Regions from separate parts of the Paucibacter sp. M5-1 genome, predicted to be linked through region 1. Evidence: predicted binding sites of a transcription regulator. Region 1 holds the regulator's gene; the other holds the start of a gene.
What was found. The regulator sigma-54, encoded in region 1, starts transcription at its own class of promoters, with help from an activator protein. The targets are predictions, from matches to a motif close to TGGCANGNAANCTGCTTT.
Positions count from the first base shown of each region.

Region 2: a site for sigma-54 is predicted at 4,415-4,432, ahead of O5M90_RS15065 (pilin). Genes of this name have one in related genera too.

Region 1 is NZ_JAPZLM020000001.1:3,066,615-3,073,828, reverse strand. It holds gene O5M90_RS14375 (THUMP domain-containing class I SAM-dependent RNA methyltransferase) at 1-452, opposite strand, end outside; gene O5M90_RS14370 (bifunctional diguanylate cyclase/phosphodiesterase) at 497-3,220, opposite strand; gene O5M90_RS14365 (hypothetical protein) at 3,292-3,735, opposite strand; gene O5M90_RS14360 (RNA polymerase factor sigma-54) at 3,758-5,263, opposite strand; gene lptB (LPS export ABC transporter ATP-binding protein) at 5,268-6,041, opposite strand; gene lptA (lipopolysaccharide transport periplasmic protein LptA) at 6,038-6,667, opposite strand; gene O5M90_RS14345 (thiol:disulfide interchange protein DsbA/DsbL) at 6,721-7,214, opposite strand, start outside.
Region 2 is NZ_JAPZLM020000001.1:3,220,208-3,227,421, forward strand. It holds gene O5M90_RS15040 (TerC family protein) at 1-684, shown strand, start outside; gene O5M90_RS15045 (serine/threonine-protein kinase) at 697-1,752, shown strand; gene O5M90_RS15050 (Stp1/IreP family PP2C-type Ser/Thr phosphatase) at 1,779-2,567, shown strand; gene O5M90_RS15055 (FHA domain-containing protein) at 2,640-3,302, shown strand; gene O5M90_RS15060 (MBL fold metallo-hydrolase) at 3,490-4,263, shown strand; gene O5M90_RS15065 (pilin) at 4,489-4,938, shown strand; gene O5M90_RS15070 (diguanylate cyclase domain-containing protein) at 5,198-7,214, opposite strand, start outside.

The DNA of each region.
Region 1 (7,214 bases):
GGGCCCACATGCATGATGATGGGCAGGTCGGGGTGGCGGGTGTCGACGCTGGGGCGCTCGCCGGTGGCCTCGCGCATCACATCGCAGATAGCGTCCTTGATGCGCAGGGTCGTGAAGTTCAGGCTTTGCAGCGGCGAGCGCTGCGCGACGATGTCGACCCGTATCGTGTGGGCCGGCGTGATCCACTGGGTCCAGTCGATCTTGCGTGCCAGCGTGTAGAGGTCGTCCTCATGGCGGTAGGGGCCGTCGATCAGCTCGATCAATACGCGCTGCGCCAGCCGGCTCTCCAGATTGAGCTTCATCACCCCCTCGGCATTGCTCTTGACCGCGACGCCGCCGCGCAAGGCCTCGGTATGGGTCTTGGGCAGGATGGCGCGCACCTCCTGTTCCAGCCAGGGCTCGACGCCGCTGGCGCAGGACAGGAAAAGATGCAGGGTTTCGTTCTGGGACATGGCTCAAGATGCGTGGAAGCAGGGCCGTATTGTCCCCTTTCTGTCTAGGCGGCCTTGCCCACGGCGTTCCAGCTCCCGGCCAGCGCCTCGAACGCGGCCACCGGCAGCGGCCGGCTGAACAGATAGCCCTGGAAGGCATGGCAGCCCAGCCCGGCCAGCAGCGCGCGCTGTGCCTCGGTCTCGACGCCCTCGGCGATCACCTGCAGGCCCAGGCTGTCGCCGAGCTGGATCACGGTGCGGGCGATCGCGCGGGCGTTCGGCTCATCGATCAGATCGCGCACAAAGCTCTGGTCTATCTTCAGCTGGTTCAGCGGCAAGCGCTTGAGATAGGCCAGCGAGGAATAGCCGGTGCCGAAATCGTCCAGCGAGACCGCCAGGCCGAGCCGGCGCAGCTCGTTCATCAGCGCGATCACGGCCTCGACATCGTTGACCAGGGCGCTCTCGGTCAGCTCGATCTTGAGCCGCTCGGTCGGTGCGCCGCTGCGCGCCAGCAACTGCTGCATCAGGCCCAGAAAGCCTTTCTGGCGGAACTGGTGGGCGCTGACATTGACGGCCAGGCTGAGCCCGGCCAGCGCCGGCTGCGTGGCCCAGGCGGCCAGCCGGGCGCAGGCCTGCTGCATCACCCACTCGCCCAGCGGGCCGATCAGGCCGGTCTGCTCGGCCAGCGGGATGAAGACGGCCGGCGAGACAAAGCCGCGCGCCGGATGGCGCCAGCGCAACAGGGTTTCGGCGCCCAGCAGAGCGCCGTCGCGGCCGACCTGGGCCTGGTAGTGCAGCTCCAGCTGTCCGAGCGGCAAGGCCTCGCGCAGATCGGCCTCCAGCGCGGCGCGCTCGGCCAGCGCCGCCTGGGTCAGCGGGTCGAAGAAGCACAGCTGGTTGCGCCCGGCCGCCTTGGCCTGGTACATCGCATGGTCGGCATGCTTGAGCAGGTCTTCGCTGCTGGTGTCGCCGGCGCCCCAGATCACGATGCCTATGCTGGGCGTGCTGTGGTGCAGGTGTTCGTCGAGCTGGTAGGGCTGGCCCAGCACACGCAGCAGCTTCTCGGCGGCCGCCTCGGCATGCAGGGCGGCGACGCCGGCGTCCGCACCGAGGTCTTGCAGCAGCACGACGAACTCGTCGCCGCCCCAGCGCGCCACCGAATCCTGCGCGCGCAGCGCGGCCTGCAGGCGCTGGGCCATGCTTTTGAGCAGGCGGTCGCCCATGCCGTGACCCAGGGTGTCGTTGAGCGATTTGAAGTTGTCGATGTCGATGAACAGCACCGCGCCATGCCGGCCGCTGCGCTGGCTGGCGGCCAGGCTTTGCGCCAGCCGGTCCAGCAGCAGGCGGCGATTCGGCAGGGTGGTCAGCGGGTCGTAGAAGGCCAGCCGTTCGATCGCAGCCTCGGCGCGCTTGCGCTCGGAGATGTCGCGGGCCAGGCCGATGAACAGGGTCTGGCCACGACGCTCGATGCGCGAGACGGCCAGGCTCATCGGGAACACCTCGCCGCTCTTGCGGCGGCCATCGACATCGCGGCCCTGGCCGATCACGCGCGCCGGACCGCCGGCCAGATAGCGCCTCAGATAGTCGTCGTGTCGCCCGCTGTCTGGCGCGGGCATCAGCAGGCTGATATTGCGGCCTATGGCCTCCACCGCCGGGTAGCCGAAGATGCGCTCCGCCGCCGGGTTGAAGGAGGCGATCTGCCCGGCGCTGTCTATCGTGATCACCGCGTCCACCATATGGTCGAGGATGGCCTGGGTGTGCTGGGCCTGCTCCTGCAGCTTGAAGGCGGCCTGCTGAGCCGTCGCGAAGATCAGGCGCTGGCGGCGCTGCCACAGCAGCAGGGCCGCCGCCATGCCCAGCGACAGCAGGCCGCCGATCAGCAGCACCGCATGGAGCTGGCGCCGCCAGGGCGCCTCGATGCCTTGCAGCGCCCGCCCGACGGCCACCAGCAGGCCGGCATCGGTGCGCAAGCCGGCCGGGCTGACATGGCGGGCGGCGGCCAAGCGCTCGTCCTGGCTGATCTGGGCGCGCATGCGGTGCAGGCTGGCGCTTTGGCCGCTGGCCAGATGGCGGGCCAGGATGGAGTCCGGCATGGCCAGCAGATTGCGGCCTATCCAGCGCTCATCGGGCGGCGTCATGCTGAACAGCAAGCCGCCGGTGTGTGCCAGTGCACTCCAGGTGTCGGGCGAGGGCTGGGCGGTCTCCAGCACCAGGCGGAAGTAGTCCGGGTCCAGGCTGGCGGTGACCACGCCCTCGAAACGGCCTTGGGCATCGAACAAGGCCCGCGCCAGCGTCAGCGTGTGCACGCCCATGACGCTGCGAAACGGCGGCGAGACATAGAGCAGCCCGGGATCGGGCCGCTGTTGCGGCATGCTGAAGTAGTCGCGCGAGCGCACATCCAGGCCCAGCAGCTGCGGCACCGAGCTGGCTCGCACCCGACCCTGGGCATCGACCAGCATCAGCACGCGCACGCCGGGCATGGCGCGTGCCAGGGTCTGCAGCAGCGCGGCGCTGTCCTGCGGCAGCCGCTCGGCGCGCCAGCCCCGGCGCTGCACGGCCACGGTGTCCAGCGCCGCCTTGATCGCCAGCATCTGCTGCGAGACGATGCCGTCCAGCGTCTGCACCAGCACTTGCAGCTTCTCGCTTTCGTGCCGCTGCAGCGCGCTGCGCTCGGTCTGCAGCCACCAGGCCGCGCCAGCCCAGGCCAGACTGGCGGCGGCGAGCAGGGCCAGCCATTGGCGGGCGATGTGGATTGGCGGGCGGAGAGGGGCGAGATCGGTCGAGAGCATGGGCGCGGGTTGGCACAGTAGCCAGGAACCGCGTCAATGCTCTTGATTCAAGTCAATAGACGGCCTTCCCGTCAGCGCAGGCGTTGAACACGCGGCGCCTGATTGCGTCCTTCGATCTCCATATAGAAAGCGCCCATGAAGCCGCGGCGTATCGTCACTTTCGGGTTCTCTATGCTGTGGACGCCGCTGCTGTCGTCGCTGATCTGCCAGAGCTGGCCATTGGCCAGGCGCAAGGTTTGTTGTGGCCGCCAACCCTCGAAGCGGCCTGGGATGTGGCTCTGGATAGTGTCGATCTGGCCCGGCGGGCGTTGCAGGCCGAACTGCTCTGTTGACGCAGCGGGCGCCGGTTTGACCGTGGCAGTCGGGGTGATGTCCGTCAGCGGCAAGGCGTCGTAGCAGGCCAGCCGGGCCTGAGTTTCGTTCAGGCTGCGGCATTGACGAACCGCCGCATCATCGATCGCCAATGCTGAGTTGCACAGCAGGATCAAGAGCGCGCTTGTAGTCTGAGCTTTCATGGACATCCTTATTGCGGAGCTTTCACATCGCCTTGCGCAGATTCGCCGGCGCGATCTTCAGAGCTTCGCGGTACTTGGCGACGGTGCGGCGGGCGACCTGGATGCCTTGCTCTTCGAGCATGTTCGACAGCGCGCTGTCGGACAGCGGCTTGGCCGCGTCCTCGGCCGCGACGAACTGCTTGATCAGCGCGCGCACCGCCGTGCTGGAGGCATTGCCGCCGGCCTCGGTGTTCAGGCCCGAACCGAAGAAGTACTTCAGCTCGAAGGTGCCGAAGCGGGTTGCCATGTACTTGGCATTCGTCACGCGCGAGATGGTCGACTCGTGCAGGCCCAGCTCATCGGCTATTTCTCGTAGCACCAGCGGCTTCATCGCCAGCTCGCCATGGGTGAAGAAGCCTTTTTGCCGCTCGACGATGGCCTGCGAGACCCGCAGGATGGTGTCGAAGCGCTGCTGGATGTTCTTGATGAACCAGCGCGCTTCCTGCAGCTGGGCGCCCAGCGGCGAGTTGCTGACGCCGCCGCGGGTGGCGCGCAGTGCCTGGGCATAGAGCTCGTTGATGCGCAGCTTGGGCGCGACCTCGGGGTTCAGCATCACGCGGAACTCGCGGCCGACCTTGTGCACGATCACATCCGGGATCACCGCCTGGGCCTGGCCGCGCGCGAACTGGCGGCCCGGCTTGGGCTCGAGACTGGTGATCAGGGCCTGGGCCTCGCGCAGCAAGGCCTCGTCGGCGCCGGTCAGCGCCATCAGCTTCTTCAGATCGCGCTTGGCCAGCAGCTCCAGATGCTGCTTGCACACCAGGATGGCCACCACCTGGGCCTCGCTGCGCGGCCGTGCGCGCAGCTGCAGGATCAGGCATTCGGGCAGGTCGCGGGCGCCGACGCCCAGCGGTTCCAGGCTTTGCAGCCATTTGAGGGCGCAGCGCAGCCGGTCCAGCAACTCGTCACGCGCCTCTGGATCCGCCTCGCCGGCCAGCGATTCGACCAGCTCTTCGAGGCTGTCCTCCAGATAGCCGTCCTCGTTGAGCGACTCGATCAACACATAGAGCGCGGCGCGATCCTCGGGGCTCAGCATCATGCCGGCCAGCTGTTGGTTCAGGTGCTCCTGCAGGCTCAGGCCCGGCGAGTCCTGCTCGGGTCGCTCGCCGTCTTCGTCGCCGCTGCCGGAGCCGCTATTGCTCGGCAGCTCGCGGATGCCGTCGAAGTCATCTCGCTCGGTGCCGTTTTCCCAGTCCTCGCGCTCGGTGGCGCCGAAGTCCTCGGCCTGGATCTCGGGCGTGGTCTCGGGCTCGCCGGCGCCGCTGTCGGCGCCGATCTCGTCCTGGGCCTTGCGGATCTCCGGCAGCTCGGCGGCGGCCGGCGCGTCGGGAAATTCCTCCTCCGTTTCGAGCAGCGGGTTCTGGGCCAGCATCTGCTCGACTTCCTGGTTCAGCTCCAGTGTCGACAGCTGCAGCAGACGGATCGATTGCTGCAGCTGGGGCGTGAGCGCCAGATGCTGGCTGAGGCGGACCTGTAAGCTCTGTTTCATGGGCCTACATACGGAAATGTTCGCCCAGATAGACCTTGCGCACGTCGGCGTTGTCAACAATCTCGTGCGGCGTGCCCTCGGCCAGCACCGTGCCCTCGCTGATGATGTAGGCGCGGTCGCAGATGCCCAGGGTCTCGCGCACATTGTGGTCGGTGATCAGCACACCGATGCCGCGGCTCTTCAGAAAGCGGATGATGCGCTGGATCTCCAGCACCGCGATCGGGTCGACGCCGGCGAAGGGTTCGTCCAGCAGGATGAAGCGCGGCTGGGTGGCCAGCGCGCGGGCGATCTCGACACGGCGACGCTCGCCGCCCGAGAGCGCCGGCGCCGGGCTGTCGCGCAGCTTCTCGATGCTCAGCTCGTCCAGCAGCTTTTCCAGCGCCTCGTTGATGCGGGCGCTCGACCAGGCGCGGCCGTTTTCGTCCTGCTGCAACTCCAGCACCGCGCGGATGTTCTCCTCGACCGTCAGCTTGCGGAAGATCGAGGCTTCCTGCGGCAGATAGGACAGGCCCAGGCGCGAGCGCTGGTGGATGGGCAGGCGCTGCACGGCCCGGCCGTCGATGCGGATCTCGCCGGCATCGGCGCGCACCAGGCCGACGATCATGTAGAAGCTGGTGGTCTTGCCGGCGCCGTTGGGGCCAAGCAGGCCGACCACCTCGCCGCTGTGCACATCGAGATGGACGTTCTTGACCACCTTGCGCACGCCATAGCTTTTCTGCAGGCCCTCGGCCTCCAGGCGGCTGAGGGCGGCGCTGGGTTCCGGGGTGGCGGCCGTCATGAAGGCTTGCGCGGCTGTTGCAAGCCTGGGCTGGTCTGCAGCGGCAGGGCCGGCTCGGGAGCGGCCGGCTCGGAGGCCGCCGCCGCGCGCGGCATCAGCACCATGCGGCCGCGGCCGGCCGGGTGGGGCGAGGTCTGGCCGCCCTCGATGCTGAAGACCTCGGAACGGTTGTCGTAATGGATCACCGCACCGACCACCTCGTCGGCCACGGTGGCGCCGCGCATGCGCCGCACCACCGCATTGCCGACGAAGCGCACGGTGTCGGAGCGGCTGTCGTACTCGACCTGGTCGGCCGAGCCCTCGACCGCCTCGCCCGGCACATCGCGGGCCTGGCGGAAGGTCACCGGCTTGCCGGCCTCGCCGCTGGCATAGGCCTGCTGGTAGCCGTCGCTGGTCTCGCGCACATCCATGCGGGCCGCGCGCATCACCATGCTGCCCTTGCTGAGCACGACATTGCCGCTGAATTCGGTGCGCTGCTTGACGAAGTCGACCCCGCCGCGGTCGTAGTCGATATTGATCGGCTTGTTGCGGTCGGCCTTCTCGGCCTGTGCGGAGCCCGCCCAGCCGCCGGCGGCCAGCGCCAGGGCAAGCAGCATCAATCGGAGGGGGGCGGGTCTGTTGTTCATGGCGGCACAGTTCTTGCAGACCATTCTAGCCCCGGATTGGGGCCCGGGCGGGGTCAGGCCTTGCCGCTGCGCAGACGCTGGATCAGGAAGTCCACCGTGGCCAGCGCGCGCTGGCCCGATTCGATCTCGCTGACACGCTGGCCGGCCGAGGCCAGCGACGGCGAGGTCCAGAAGCGGCCGCCGACGCCCAGGGCCGGCACGCCGTCGATGCGATAGGCCTCGCTGAGCTTCTCGGCCTGGGTGCATTTGGTCTGCACGCCGAAGGAGTTGTAGGCCTGGGTGAACTTGTCCGCCTCGATGCCCAGCGGCGTCAGGAACTCGGTCATGGCCTTGACGCTGTCCAGGGCCTTGCCCTCGCGGTGCATCGCGGCAAAGACGCGGGCGCGCACATCTTTTTCCTTGCCCAGCGCTTCAAGTGCATAGAACAGGCGCTGGTGCAGCTTCACATTGGCACGGAAAGCCACATGCACATGGCGGAAGCTGACGTCGGCGGGCAACTGCTTGACCCAGTCGGCCACCACCGGCTCGAAGGCATTGCAGTGCGGGC
Region 2 (7,214 bases), 150 kb from region 1:
ATCATCATGATCGACATCCTGCTGGGCGGCGACAACGCGGTGGTGATCGCGCTGGCCTGCCGCAAGCTGCCCGACGCGCAGCGTCGCAAAGGCATTCTGTGGGGCACGGCCGGCGCCATCGTGCTGCGCGTCGTGCTGATCTTCTTCGCGCTGACGCTGCTGAAGCTGCCTTTCCTGAAGCTGGTCGGCGGCATCCTGCTGCTGTGGATCGGCATGAAGCTGCTGATGCCCGAGCATGATGATGAGCATGCCAATATCCAGGCCAGCGACAAGCTGTGGGCGGCGGTCAAGACCGTCATCGTGGCCGACTTCGTGATGAGCCTGGACAATGTGATCGCGATCGCCGGTGCCGCCGAAGGCGCGGGTGGCGACCACCAGATGCCGCTGGTGATCTTCGGCCTGCTGGTCTCCATCCCCATCATCGTCTGGGGCAGCCAGCTGGTGATCAAGCTGATGGACCGCTTCCCGATGGTCATCACCTTGGGTGCGATGCTGCTGGGCTGGATTGCCGGCACGATGATGGTGGGCGACCCGGCGCTGGCCAGCTGGGTGCCGACCCAGGCCGGCGACAAGCCCGGCTCGACCGAGGTGCTGCCGGCGCTGTACTACGGCTGCGGCGTGGCCGGTGCGCTGCTGGTCTTGCTGTTCGGCAAGGCCATGGCCATGCGCAGCAAGGCCGCCTGAGGCACAGGCACGATGGCAGCGCCCGGCTTCTGGAAACGTGTGCTGGGCCGCAAGGCCAAGCCGGGCAGCCCGGGTGACAGCGTCAGCGGGCCCAGCACGCTGCCCAGCACCCAGCCCCAGCATTTCCAGACCGACAGCGGCGCCAGCCTCGACAGCTATGAGATCGGCCCCGAGCTGGGCCGCGGTGCGATGGCCGTCGTGCATCTGGCCACCGAGCGGGCCAGCGGCCGCCAGGTGGCCATCAAGCGGCTGGCGCTGCAGCGGGAGTTCGCGGCCGAGGACCTGATCGATGTGCGCCAGCGCTTCATGCGCGAGGCCCGCGCGGCTGGCCATCTGGCCCACCCTGACATCCTGCAGGTGCTCGACGCCGGCCCGACCGGCCAGGACGCCTGGATTGCGATGGAGTATGTGCAGGGCCAGGATCTGAGCCATTTCACCCGTGCGGGTGCGCTGCTGCCGGTGCGCGAGGTGCTGGCGCTGGCCATACGGCTGGCCCGCGCGCTGGCCTTCGCACACAGCCAGGGCGTGGTGCACCGCGACATCAAGCCCTCCAATGTGATGCTGGACCGCAGCAGCGGCACGCTGAAGATCATGGATTTCGGCATTGCCCGCATTGCCGACGGCAGCCGCACCCGCACCGGCCTGGTGCTGGGCACCCCCTCCTTCATGTCGCCCGAGCAGCTCGCCGGGCTGCAGGTCGACGGGCGCAGCGACCTCTATTCGCTGGGCGCGCTGCTCTACCAGCTGCTGACCGGCCAGCTGCCGCATCAGTCGGACTCGATGGCCCAGCTGATGTACCAGATCGCCAACCAGGCGCCGCCGGATGTGCGCCACCACCGGCCCGAGCTGCCAGAAGCGCTGGCGCTGGTGCTGGCGCTGGCGCTGGAGAAGCGCCCCGAGCTGCGTTACCGTAGCGGCGAGCTGTTCGCCCAGGACCTGGAGACGGTGCTGGCCCAGCTGCCGGCGGCCGATCTGGCAGGCCCGCCGGGCCGCGAGGATTTCACGGCCGCCGACCCGTTCGCGCAAACATTGCGTCTGAACCCCCAGGAACCGGGGCAAAATCCCTGACCCAAGCGACACAGCCCAGCCCGCCCATGACCGTGGAGATCTTCAGCGCTACCGATGTCGGCCGCGCCCGCGACAACAACGAAGACTCGGTGGCGCTGGACCCGGCCGTGAGCCTGGCCGTGCTGGCCGACGGCATGGGGGGTTACAACGCCGGCGAGGTCGCCAGCCAGATGCTGACCTCCTTCATCACGGCCGAGCTGGGCCGCTGGCTGAAGGAAACCAGCAACAAGGCCACCGCTGCCGACGTGAAGCGGGCGATGGACATCTGTGTCGACAACGCCAACCGCGCCATCTTCAACGCGGCCAACACCAATCCGCGCTATGCCGGCATGGGCACGACCCTGGTGCTGGCCGTGTTCCGCGACGAGGGCCTGCTGCTGGGCCATGTCGGCGATTCGCGCGCCTACCGTTTGCGCAACGGCCAGCTGAGTCAGCTGACCCGCGACCATTCGCTGCTGCAAGAGCAGCTCGATGCCGGCCTGCTGACCCCCGAAGAAGCCGCTTATTCCAACAACCGCAATCTGGTGACCCGCGCGGTTGGCGTCGAGGACACGGTGATGCTGGAGCTGCATCAGCACGAGGTTCAGCCGGGCGATCTGTTCCTGCTGTGCTCGGATGGACTCTCCGATATGCTGGACGACGACGCCCTGGCTCAGTTGCTCTTAAGCCACCCTTCGCTGTCGGAAGCGGCTCAAGCCTTGATTGATGCGGCCAATGACATGGGCGGCAAGGATAATATTGCGATTGTGTTGGCCCGCGCCGAGGGTCCCGCCCGGGCGACCGGCCGGACATGGTGGCCCTTCGGTCGTAAATAAGGTCGGGTCCGAATCGGCGGCTTGGAGCGGCCGGCCGGCACGCAAAACAGACAACAGGACTTGAGGTCAAGCATGGGCAAGCTGGTGGTTTCGCTCGATGGGGTGGTGATCAAGGAGGTGCAGATCACCAAGGACAAGACCACCCTGGGGCGGCGGCCTTACAACGACATCGTGATCGACAACCTGGCGGTCAGCGGTGAGCATGCTGTGCTGCAGATGGTGGGCGCCGATGTCTTCATCGAAGACCTGAACTCCACCAACGGCACCTATATCAACGGCAAGGCGATCAAGAAGCAGTTGCTCAGCAACAGCGACGTCGTCGAGATCGGCAAATACAAGATCAAGTTCCTGCTGGAAGACAGCGTGGACTACGAGAAGACCATGATCCTGAAGCCCGGCTCCGCCGTGCCCAGCGGTTTCGGTCTGCCCTCGTCCTTCGGCGCCCTGGGTTCGCCCGCCAGCACCGCGCTGCCGGCCACCATCAAGGTGCTGACCGGCGCGGCCGCCGGCCGCGAGGTCAGCCTGACCAAGGTGGTCACCACGGTCGGCAAGCCCGGCGTGCAGGTCGCCTCCATCACCAAGCGCCCCAGCGGCTATGTGTTCGCCCATGTGGAGGGCGGCGCCCGCCCCAGCGTCAACGGCATCCCCCTGGTCGGTGAATCGGTCGCGCTGAAGAGCGGCGATGTGATCGAGCTGGCTGGCACCCAGATGCAGTTCGTCCAAGCCGGCCTCTGAACCCGACGGCTGAAACCGGCAGCCTAGGCCGGGCCCGCCGTGCAGCAAATCACGCCACCGCCCGACATCGCCACGGCCGTCCCCTGATCGGCTGAGAAACGCGAACTACGCAGCTAGGCAGGGCTGCCCGGGGCGCGTAAATTGAGACGGCGCCCACAATCTCGTGCGCCATCTCCGACTCCGACGCATGAACATACATGTCCTGGGCTGCTCCGGCGCCATTGCAGCGGGCTACAAGACCAGCGCCTTCCTGCTCGACGACGACATCCTGATCGATGCCGGCACCGGTGTCGGTGACCTCGGCCTGGACGCCCTGGCCCGCATCGACCACATTCTGGTCAGCCACTCGCACCTGGACCACATCCTGGCCATCGGACTGCTGGCCGACACCGTGCTGCGCCTGCGCGCCCAGGCCGGCCGCCCGCCTATCCAGGTCCACGCGCTGGCAGCGACGCTGGACGCGCTGCGCCAGCACATCTTCAACGGCGTGATCTGGCCCGACTTCACCCGCCTGCCCAGCGCCGAGCACCCGGTGCTGAGCCTGCAGCCCTTCGAGATCGGCCAGCGCCTGAACCTGGGCGGCCGCGAGATCGAGGTGCTGAATGCCGAACACACGGTCCCGGCGGTCGGCTTTGCGGTCGACTCACCTGCCGGCTACTGGGTCTACACCGGGGATACCGGTCCCAACCCGGCCCTGTGGCAACGCCTGTCCGAGATCAAGGTCGCCCATCTGGTGATTGAAACCGCTTTTGGTGACGACGAGCGCCAACTCGCCCGCATCAGCCGCCATCTCTGCCCCACCGCGCTAGGCCGCGAACTGGCCCAGTTGGGCGGCAGCGTCGCGGTCCACATCACCCATATCAAACCCGGCGAGATCGACGCGGTGATGAGCGAGATCGGTGCCCTGAGCAGCCCGCACAGGATCAGCGCGCTGAAGGCCGGCGACATCCTGAGCCTCTGAACCGCGCCGGCCGCCGGGCCGACTGACAAAAATGGTCAGATCCCCGAAGCCAGGACAAAACGCGCGGCCCCGGGTGACCAAAATGGTCGCTTCAAGCCCGCAAGCCCCCAGAATTCCGTGAGATCCGTCACGGCAAAGGCGATCAAAAGCCTGGCACGGCCCCTGCATTCAGGGGGAGTGTCTCTACCCCTCAATGCATTTCTTTTCTTCCCAGGAGTCCCCATCATGAGCATGAAGCGCGTCCAACAAGGTTTCACCCTGATCGAACTGATGATCGTCGTGGCGATTATTGGTATCTTGGCTGCTGTGGCGATTCCGCAGTACAAGGACTACACCGCCAAGTCCAAGGCTGCCGCTGCGCTGGGGAGCTTGAACTCCCTGAAGACGGCGATCGGTTTGTGTGCGCAAGAGCAAGGCGCACTGACCAATTGCGACACCGGTCAACCCGGCATTCCGGCCTATACCCCCAGCAAGGAAATTACTGAAGCAACCGTCGCGGATGGCGTTATCACCGCAACGTTGGCCGCCGGTATCGGTGCCGCCGGCGCCGTGACGTTCACCGTCAGCCCGAACTTTGCAGCCAACGATACCAATTCGAATATCGTCTGGACGGTAAATGCTACCAACGTCACCACCGATGCAGTGAAGAATTATCTGATCAAGGGCAACGTGTAAGGGCCTCCGACTCCATACGTGACCATAGGGCAAGATACAGCCAGCTTTTACTGCTGTCTGAACTGAAACCCTCTCCAAAGAAAGCGCCTTCGGGCGCTTTCTTTGTTTTCTTGTTCCTGAGTGAGTCGAGCAGGAGCCATGCGCAATGGACTTCTGTCGCTCGTCGCGCCATAAGACAGGGACCTGTTTTCGCGATCAACCTTGTTGCCGTCCGCGAGGAACCGAAATGCGTCCAAATAGCGGCGCTATTTCGCAATAGCTAGCTCCGCCCCGCCCACCTGAAACACCCCCTCCCCGCCCCCTTCGCCCGATACAGCGCCTCATCCGCGCTGGCCAGCAGCTCTGCCGCCACAGGTGGGTCGCCGGACCCACCGTCATACGCCGCAATCCCCATGCTGGTCGCCAGCTGCAGCGGGCCGGTGGGCAGCTGCACCGGTGCCTGCATCGCATGCAGGATCTTGCCGGCCACCAGTTCGGCCTCGTCGGGCTGGTGCAGGCCCTCCAGGATCAGCACGAACTCGTCGCCGCCCAGCCGCGCCACCATATCGGTGCCGCGAACGCAGCGGCTCAGGCGCCGGGCAAACTCCTTCAGCACCTGATCACCGGCCGCGTGGCCGAGTCCGTCATTGATCTGCTTGAACTTGTCGATGTCCAGGAAGATCAGGGCCATGCCCTGGGAGTTGCGGCGGCTGCGGGCCAGCGCCTCGTCCAGTCGCTCGTCGAACTGGCGCCGGTTCGGCAGGCCGGTCAGTTCGTCGACGCGCGACAGCCGGTCCAGATGCTGCTCGACCAGCTTGGCCGCCGTGATGTCGGTGGCTAGCGTGTAGACGCCGGCCACAGAGCCGTCCTCCAGCAGATCGGGGATGTAGTCGGCGCGCAGCAGGCGCTTGACGCCGCCCGCCTCGGCCTCGGTCTCGAAGCTGGCCCGCTCGCCGTCCAGGGCCTGCTGCAGGGCCTGGCGACGCGGCTCATAGGCCTCGGGGCCGATCAGCTCGGGCAGACGCTGGCCCAGGGCGCGAGCCGGGTCGATGTCCATCCAGGGCTTGAAGGTCGCGTTCAGGAACTGCAGGCGCTGCTCGCGGTCGATATAGGAGATCAGCACCGGCAGGTTGTCGGCAATGGTGCGCAGCCGCCGCTCGCCCGCCTGCAGCTGGCGCAGCGCCTGCTGCAGCTCGGCGGTGCGCTGCTCGACGCGCTGCTCCAGCGAGGTGTTGAGCTCGGCCAGCGTTGCGTCCTGCCGGGCCTGGCGGGCCGACAGATCGGCCAGCGCGCCTGACAGCAGGGCCACCTCGCGATAGCCCCCCACCCGCGGCAGCGGCTCATCGCCCAGATGGCGCCGGGCCGAGATCACGGCGGCCAGGCGCTCCAGCGGCGCCGACAGGCGGCGCGCCAGCAGCCAGGCCAGCGGCACGGACAGGGCCACCAGCGCCAGCGCCACCATCACGATCTGGCCGCGCAGCCTCTGGTAGTCGGCCAGCGCGACGCTGGTCGGCGTGCGCATCAGGATGGTCCAGCCCAGGCCCGGGTAGCTGCCCTGGCCGCGCGTCGCGGCCGTCACCGCGAAATAGTCGATGCCGGCATCGCTGTAGCGCCGGGCCGTGCCTATCGTGCCCATATCGAGCGCCAGCTTGCGTCCTTCCAAAGCCGGGGGGCCCAGCAGCACCGTGCCGTCCTGCCCGATCACCAGGGCCTCGGCCGCATGCGACTCCATCGCCGCGTCGATCAGTTCGTTCTTGATCTGGCGCGCCCAGGCCCAGCTCAGATGCACGCCGAACACGCCCAGATAGCGGCCGCGCTCATCGCGCAGCGGCAGCGCAAAGTCGACAAAGCGCCAGGGCTCGCTCTGCTTGGGCAGCAGCTTCTCCAGCAGCACCGCCGCATGCACATCGCCGACGAAGGGGCCGGCCTTGCCGCCCTGCCACCAGGGCCGCTTAGCGACATTGACCCCTTCGAGCAGGCCGCCGCCGGCGGCCAGCACCTGGCCCTCGGCATCGGTCACGCCCAGCCAGGCGAAGTGACCAAAGCCCAGCCGGATCTGCTCCAGCGCGCGGCGCATCGCCGGCACATCGTCGTGGCGCTGAAACAGCTCCAGCTGCGACAGCACCTTGACCTCCTGGAACTGCTGGGCCATGCCGCGGTCCAGTGCATCACGGAAGTCCAGCGCGATCTGGCGCAGCGACTCGGTCGCGCGCCGCTCGGCATGGGCGCGTGCGAAATTCTCGATCAGCCAGGCGCAGCTCAGCACCGCCAGCAGCACCGCCGTCAGCACGGCCGCG